2 linked regions of the Pseudorhizobium banfieldiae genome follow. The main gene of each other region encodes a partner of the protein of the gene in region 2 in a complex. Links are inferred from orthologs where the notes say so. Each region holds a gene or a part of one and is shown on either strand. Other genes may lie near its edges. The genes, in order: uvrB and NT26_RS10140.

Region 1 (4,019 bases), 460 kb from region 2 along the record:
GCGCCGGTAGCACCTTTACGTCCTCGACTTAAGCGATGGGTGTTAGTCGGGATTCTGGCAAGGCACTAGGTTCTCGAGATGCCCTGACTCTGGTTCCGGTTCCTCAGTTGGCGCAATCGAGCGCGTATACTGGCTTGACAGCAAATGTCCGGGAAATTGCCGTTCGCATATCGCGTGCAGGCTCATTCGACTGCGCCCCTGCATCCTTCTCCCCGTAAAACGGAAGAAGGGACTCGGAACTACCGCCCCGGACGCCCGGTCTTGCCCTTCGTCCGCCCCTTGCGCTTCTGCTCGCCGGGATCTTCGTAGCTGCCGACGCCGACCTTACCCCGGATGACGGGTCCTCGGATCGAGTCCGAGGATGGATCATCCTTGGGTCCTCGGGTCAATCCTCGGGCCTGACCCGAGGACGAGGATGACGAACGAGAGGTGGGTGTCTCGCCGCGTTCCGGCTGGCCCTCCAGGAGCGGCGAGAAGCGCTTTTTGGTGCTGACCGTTTCCGGCGGGCGGGTCGGCAAGGTGCCTTGCGCCGGCTTTTCCGTGCGTCCGACGGTCATTTCATCCAGCGTGTTCTTGCGGAAGAGCGATGTCTCCGGGCCTCCGGTCTGCCCTTCGCTTTCGCTCCGGGCGTTCGTCGCTGCAATCGATTCACTGGATCGATTGCCCTGCTGCGCAGACCGCTCCTCACCATCGAGGGTGTTCTTGCGGAACAGGGGTGTCGGCATGTCGGTGCCGGGGCCCATGTTGTCGAGCGTGGGCTTGGCGAAGTAGGAGGCGGGTTCCGACGATCTCCCCCCTTGAGGGGGAGATGCCCCGATAGGGGCAGAGGGGGGGAAGCCTTCGGGCGCAGAGGGTGCAGTGCCCCCCTCTGTCCTGCCGGACATCTCCCCCTCAAGGGGGGAGATTGGCCTGCGGCGGCCGCTCGGCCCACCATTTCTCTCGGCTTTGCCACCCCGTTCCTGTGCCCGAGCCTCATCTTTCGCGATCGGATCGTCCATCGCCGACAACTCCACCGCCTTCAGCCGCTTGATCTCGTCGCGCAGGCGGGCGGCCTTTTCGAAGTCGAGGTCGGCGGCGGCGTTGCGCATGTCCTTTTCCAAAGCGTTCAGATGCGCCTGGAGGTTGTTGCCGACGAGGTGGCCGCCATCGGCGAAGCCCTTGCCGGAGACGCCGGAGATATCGGCGCGGACATGGTCGCGCTCGTAGACGGAATCGAGGATGTCGGAGATATTGCGCTTCACCGATTCCGGCGTGATGCCGTGTTCCTCGTTATAGGTCATCTGCTTTTCGCGGCGGCGCGCGGTCTCGTCCATCGCCCGCTGCATGGAGCCGGTGATATTGTCGGCATAGAGGATGACCTTGCCGTCCACGTTTCGCGCGGCGCGGCCGATGGTCTGGATCAGCGAGGTTTCGGAGCGGAGGAAACCTTCCTTGTCGGCATCGAGGATGGCGACGAAGCCGCACTCGGGAATGTCGAGGCCTTCGCGCAGCAGGTTGATGCCGACCAGCACGTCGAAGGCGCCGAGCCGCAGGTCGCGGATGATCTCGATGCGCTCCAGCGTGTCGATGTCGGAATGCATGTAGCGGACGCGAACGCCCTGTTCGTGCAGGTATTCGGTGAGGTCTTCGGCCATGCGCTTGGTGAGCACGGTGCAGAGCGTGCGGTAGCCCTTCTGCGCGGTCCCGCGGATCTCGCCGAGCACGTCGTCGACCTGGCTCTTGGCGGGGCGGACTTCCACAGGCGGATCGATGAGGCCGGTCGGGCGGATGACCTGTTCGGCGAAGACGCCGCCGGCCTGTTCCATCTCCCAGTTGCCCGGCGTGGCGGAGACGGCGACGGTGAGCGGGCGCATGGCGTCCCATTCCTCGAAGCGCAGTGGCCGGTTGTCCATGCAGGACGGCAGGCGGAAGCCGTATTCGGCCAGCGTCGCCTTGCGGCGGAAGTCGCCGCGATACATGCCGCCGATCTGCGGGATGGTGACATGGCTTTCGTCGATGAAGATCAGCGCATTGTCGGGGATGTATTCAAACAGCGTCGGCGGCGGCTCGCCGGGGCGGCGGCCAGTGAGATAGCGCGAATAGTTCTCGATGCCGGCGCAGGAGCCGGTCGCCTCCATCATCTCGATGTCGTAACGGGTGCGCTGCTCCAGCCGCTGGGCTTCGAGCAGGCGGCCGGCAGCCTCGAGCTCGGCGAGGCGGTGCTTCAGCTCCTCCTTGATCGACTTGATGGCGGCGTTCAGCGTCGGGCGCGGCGTGACATAGTGCGAGTTGGCGTAGATCTTCACCGACTTCAGGTCGCCGGTCTTCTGGCCGGTCAGCGGGTCGAACTCGGTGATCGCGTCAATCTCGTCGCCGAACATGGAGATGCGCCAGGCGGCATCCTCCAGGTGGGCGGGGAAGATCTCGATCGTGTCGCCCCGAACACGAAAACTGCCGCGTTGAAAGTCCATGTCGCGGCGCTTGTATTGCTGGGCGACGAGATCGGCGAGCAGCTGGCGCTGGTCCAGCCGGTCGCCGACCGACATCTGGAAGGTCATGGCGGTATAGGTTTCCACCGAGCCGATACCGTAGATGCAGGAGACCGAGGCGACGATGATGCAGTCGTCGCGCTCGAGGATGGCGCGGGTGGCGGCGTGGCGCATCCGGTCGATCTGCTCGTTGATCGAGGATTCCTTCTCGATATAGGTGTCGGAGCGCGGCACATAGGCTTCCGGCTGGTAGTAGTCGTAATAGGAGACGAAATACTCCACCGCATTGTCCGGGAAGAAGCTCTTGAACTCCGAGTAGAGCTGGGCGGCGAGCGTCTTGTTGGGCGCCAGGATCACGGCCGGGCGCTGGGTCGCCTCGATCACCTTGGCCATGGTGAAGGTCTTGCCCGAGCCGGTGACGCCGAGCAGGACCTGGGAGCGCTCGCCCGTGTTGATGCCCTCGACGAGATCGGCGATCGCCGTCGGCTGGTCACCGGCGGGCTGGTATTCCGACGCCATGCGGATGGAAATGCCGCCTTCCGACTTTTCCGGCCGGGCCGGGCGGTGCGGCGTCCACAGCTTGCCGTCCTTGAACAGCGGATTGCCGGATTCGATGAGCTTCGCCAGCGCATCCACGGTGGCGGTGACGGCGCCGGGGGCGAGCGACTTGGCTTCCTCCAGCGACACGTCGAGGCCGGCGACCGGGTTGAGGCCGGCGGCGGCGCGGGTCTTCGGGTCGGAGGAGGCGCCGATGGACACGCCGCGGGCGGTTTTGGAGGCGGTGGTGTGCTTGGCGGTTTTCGGCTTGTCCTTCGCCGCCTCCTTGATCGCGGCTTCGCGGGCGGCGATCTCGATCTTCTTGCGGTGCTTGCCTGCCTTCGAGGCGATTTCGCGCTGGGTCTCGATGCCCGAGGCCTCCGCCTCCGCCTCCATCTGCTTCACCCAGTCGGAGACGGAGCCCGAGAGCGGCGCGCCTTCGAAACCGGATTGCGGGGCTTCCTCGAAGCCGTTCGAGGGCGGGGACTTGCGGGGGGATCTGGCCATCGCCGGAATATGGCGAGAGTCCGGGGGAAAGTGAAGAGGGCGGGGCGGAAAAATGAGTACAAAAGGGAAACGTGAAAGCGCTGTCTCCGGCCGGTGACGTCAGTCCTCGGTGCGGCCGGTGTTTTCGCGGTCGCGCTCGTAATGGTGCTTCAGCGCGAAGGGCGGCAGCCAGGTTTCGCGGCGGATCGTCCAGAGCTCGTAGGTGGGGGTGAACCGGTCGGGGGCATCGAGCGCGCCGAGCGCCACCTCGATCTCGTCGGCGCTGACGCCGAAGACGGGAGAGCCGCAGCGGGGGCAGAAGTGCCGGTCCTGATAGGCCGAGCTTTCGCCCTCGATCGTCACCGCGTCGGCGGGAAAGATCGCCGAGGCGTTGAACAGGGCGCCGTGATGCTTGCGGCAATCCAGGCAGTGGCAGAGGCCGACACGATACGGCCTGCCGCGGGCGGTAAGGCGAAGCTGGCCGCAAAGGCAGCCGCCGGTGACGTCGTCCATGATGCGTTTCCTCCG
Region 2 (3,294 bases):
TCACGAGGATTTCGCTCGTGAAGAGGTCACTACTCCGGCTAAGCCTATATTGTTTGGCAATGGCTTCAGGCTTCAGATACCGACGGAGAGGGATGTGCAGTTCACTGCGAAGTGCATCGCTTCTGCTACGACTTCCGGAACCGGATTGGTCGCAACAGCGGATTTGTTTCGCGTCGCGAAGTATGTTGCGGATACAGGAGACGCTGACTTTGCCGCTCTATGCAGGGTCTCCCTCCTTAAGGCTGCCGGTCTACTTTCGTTTCCTGAAGTACCCGCTACGGTCGAAGCGACTATGCTGATCGGAGAGGTCTGATAGTCCTTGTCTCACACCCGCTCCACAAACCCTTCCAGCACCCGCTTCTGGCCGGCCTTGTCGAAGTCGATGGTCAGCTTGTTGCCTTCGATCGAAGCGATGTTGCCGTTGCCGAACTTGATGTGGAAGACGCGGTCGCCGACGGTGAATTGCGAGGGCGTGTCGGCGACGGATTTCGCCACCAGTTCGCCCTCGATGGTACGGGTGCGCGGGCCGCTTTCGCCGTAGCCGATGCGTTCCACCGCGTGGCCGGAGCGGGTACCCCAGTTGTCGCGGGTGGCGTTCGTCTGGTTGGCCTGGGCACGCTTCCAGCCGGGAGTGGAATAGGTGTTGGCGAAGGGGTCGGCCTTGTCGAAGCGCGACTGGCCATAGCCGCCGCGCCCGCCATAGCCGCCATAGTTGCTGTCCGACGCCGCGACATCGACGTGATGCGCCGGCAGTTCGTCGAGGAAGCGCGAGGGCATGGTGGACTGCCACAGCCCGTGGATGCGCCGGTTGGAGACGAACCAGATGTGGCAGCGCCGCTTGGCGCGGGTGATGCCGACATAGGCGAGGCGGCGTTCCTCCTCCAGCCCAGAGCGGCCGCCCTCGTCGAGCGCCCGCTGGTGCGGAAAGAGACCTTCCTCCCAGCCGGGCAGGAAGACGGTGTCGAATTCCAGCCCCTTGGCGGAGTGCAGCGTCATGATCGAGACGGCGTCGAGATCCTCGTTCTGCTCGGCATCCATGACCAGCGAGACATGCTCGAGGAAGCCCCGCATGGACTCGAATTGCTCCATGGAGCGGATCAGTTCCTTGAGGTTTTCCAGCCGTCCAGGCGCTTCAGCCGACTTGTCGTTCTTCCACATGTCGGTATAGCCGGACTCTTCGAGGATCTGCTCGGCAAGCTCGATATGCGGAATCTTCTCAAGCCGTTCCTGCCAGTTCCTGAAGCTTTGAATCACGTCGAAGAGCGCCTTGCGCGCCTTCGGTTTCAGCTCGTCCGTCTCGATGATTTCGCTCGCGGCAGCCAGCATCGGGATGTCGCGGGCACGGGCATAGTCGTGGAGCGTGCGCACCGTCGTGTCGCCCAGCCCGCGCTTCGGCGTATTGACGATCCGCTCGAAGGCAAGGTCGTCGGCCGGCTGGCAGGTAAGGCGGAAATAGGCCATCGCGTCGCGGATCTCGAGCCGCTCGTAGAAGCGCGGGCCGCCGATGACGCGGTAGTTGAGGCCGAGGGTGACGAAGCGGTCTTCGAACTCGCGCATCTGGAAGGAAGCGCGCACGAGGATCGCCATGTCGTTCAGCGCATGCCGTTTTCCGTCGGCATCGCCGCGCTGCAGCCTCTCGATCTCCTCGCCCACGGCGCGGGCTTCCTCTTCGGAATCCCAGGCTGCGTGTACCTGCACCTTCTCGTCGTCCGGGTCGCTGCGGTCGGTGAACAGCGTCTTGCCGAGCCGACCCTCATTGTGGGCGATCAGGTGGCCGGCGGCGCCGAGAATGTGTTCGGTGGAGCGGTAATTGCGCTCCAGCTTGATCACCCTGGCGCCCAGAAAATCCTTCTCGAAGCGCAGGATGTTGTCGACCTCCGCACCGCGCCAGCCATAGATCGACTGGTCGTCGTCGCCGACGCAGCAGACGTTCTGCGGCACGCCCTTCGGCCGCTGGGCGAGCAGCCGCAGCCACATGTACTGGGCAGTGTTGGTGTCCTGGTACTCGTCCACCAGGATGTAGCGGAATTTGCCGTGATACTCCTTGAGGATATCCGGGTGGTCGCGGAAGATCGCGATCGGATGGAGCAGCAGGTCGCCGAAGTCGCAGGCGTTCAGCGTCTTCAGCCGGTCCTGGTAGGCGCGGTAGAGCTCGCGGCCCTTGCCGTTGGCGAAGGCGCGCGCGTCGCCCTCGGGTATGTCCTTCGGCGTCAGGCCCTTGTTCTTCCAGTTGTCGATCATGCCGGCGAACTGGCGGGCCGGCCAGCGCTTGTCGTCCAGCCCCTCCGCCTGGATCAGCTGCTTGATCAGCCGGATCACGTCGTCGGTGTCGAGAATGGTGAAGTCGGAACGCAGCCCCGCGAGCTCCGCATGGCGGCGCAGGAGCTTCACGCCGATCGAGTGGAAGGTGCCGAGCCAGGGCATGCCTTCAACCGCGCCACCGACGAGCACGCCGATGCGCTCCTTCATCTCGCGCGCCGCCTTGTTGGTGAAGGTGACGGCGAGGATCTGCGACGGGAAAGCCTTGCCCGTCGCAAGGATGTGGGCGATGCGGGTCGTCAGCACGCGCGTCTTGCCCGTGCCAGCGCCGGCCAGCACCAGCACCGGGCCGGCCAGCGTCTCAACGGCTTCTCGCTGCTCGGGATTGAGGCCGGAGAGATAGTCGGGCATTGCACGGTTCTGGTCGCGCGCGGCCATGGCGCGGGCGGCAATGCCGAGCCCGGATCCCTGTCCCGCGGCGGCCGGTGGTGGCGCCGGTTGCGAAGGACGGCGGGGTTCCGGTTCCTCGTCGAAGAACGGAATGTCGTCGAAAACGTTACTCATGCGGGTCAATGTAGTGATTCGGACCTGAAAGGCCAGAAAAGATGTTCTGGTTTCATTCCTGTCCTTTCACCAGCCGATGGCAAAATCAAGGTATGGCCGGCGAAATGCGGGGGAGGGGCAAGGATGTACAGCGCATGCATCAGACGCGCGATCTGACATCTGCGTGAAATCCCACGATGTTACAAATCCGTAAGGATGCCGATCGCGAATTGCATGTATAGTCGCCGGCATAGATATTGCCGCTATTCGATCCGAACTACTCCCGCCGGAGATCTTAATGCGCATCTGGAAGCAACTGCTCCTCAGTATCGTTGTGGTCGTCGTCGCCCTCTGTCTCTGGGTATTCATGGTGCCCGGAGCCGGCGACACGCTGGCGAGGATGGGCGTGCCCGAGCCGATCGTCGCGGCGATCCGGCCGCAGGCGGCTCAGAACGCGGAGGCTCCCGGCGCGGGCAGGAATGGCGGGCCGGG

What was found.
Region 1: the proteins of NT26_RS10140 (region 2) and uvrB are in contact, whole or in part, in a crystal structure (PDB 7EGT), measured with the Thermus thermophilus proteins. The link is inferred for Pseudorhizobium banfieldiae from one-to-one orthologs. Residues at the interface, in WP_096412145.1 of Thermus thermophilus: His654, Arg656, Phe657, Gln666, Asp668, Glu669, Lys680, Arg681, Leu682, Ser683, Lys685, Tyr686, Ala687; in WP_096411307.1 of Thermus thermophilus: Glu23, Leu25, Arg26, Asp27, Gly28, Glu29, Arg30, Phe31, Arg55, Glu326, Asp327, Phe328, Glu379, Ser382, Gln383, His398, Gly400, Arg401.

The regions. Positions count from the first base shown.
Region 1 is NZ_FO082820.1:1,594,095-1,598,113, forward strand. Bases 40-3,856 are described here. They hold uvrB (excinuclease ABC subunit UvrB), read right to left. Parts: upstream 3,513-3,856; coding sequence 240-3,512; downstream 40-239. Other genes in these bases: NT26_RS07910 (GFA family protein), read right to left, coding at 3,612-3,856. Outside these bases: more of NT26_RS07910, read right to left, coding at 3,857-4,004. UniProt on the Escherichia coli protein: The UvrABC repair system catalyzes the recognition and processing of DNA lesions. A damage recognition complex composed of 2 UvrA and 2 UvrB subunits scans DNA for abnormalities.
Region 2 is NZ_FO082820.1:2,052,833-2,056,126, reverse strand. What follows is about bases 75-3,166. They hold NT26_RS10140 (ATP-dependent helicase), read right to left. Parts: upstream 2,824-3,166; coding sequence 325-2,823; downstream 75-324. Other genes in these bases: NT26_RS10135 (efflux RND transporter periplasmic adaptor subunit), read left to right, coding at 3,101-3,166; NT26_RS10145 (hypothetical protein), read left to right, coding at 75-313. Also shown: more of NT26_RS10145, read left to right, coding at 1-74; more of NT26_RS10135, read left to right, coding at 3,167-3,294. UniProt on the Escherichia coli protein: A helicase with DNA-dependent ATPase activity. Unwinds DNA duplexes with 3'-5' polarity. Translocates on single-stranded DNA with 3'-5' polarity. Initiates unwinding more efficiently from a nicked substrate than double-stranded DNA.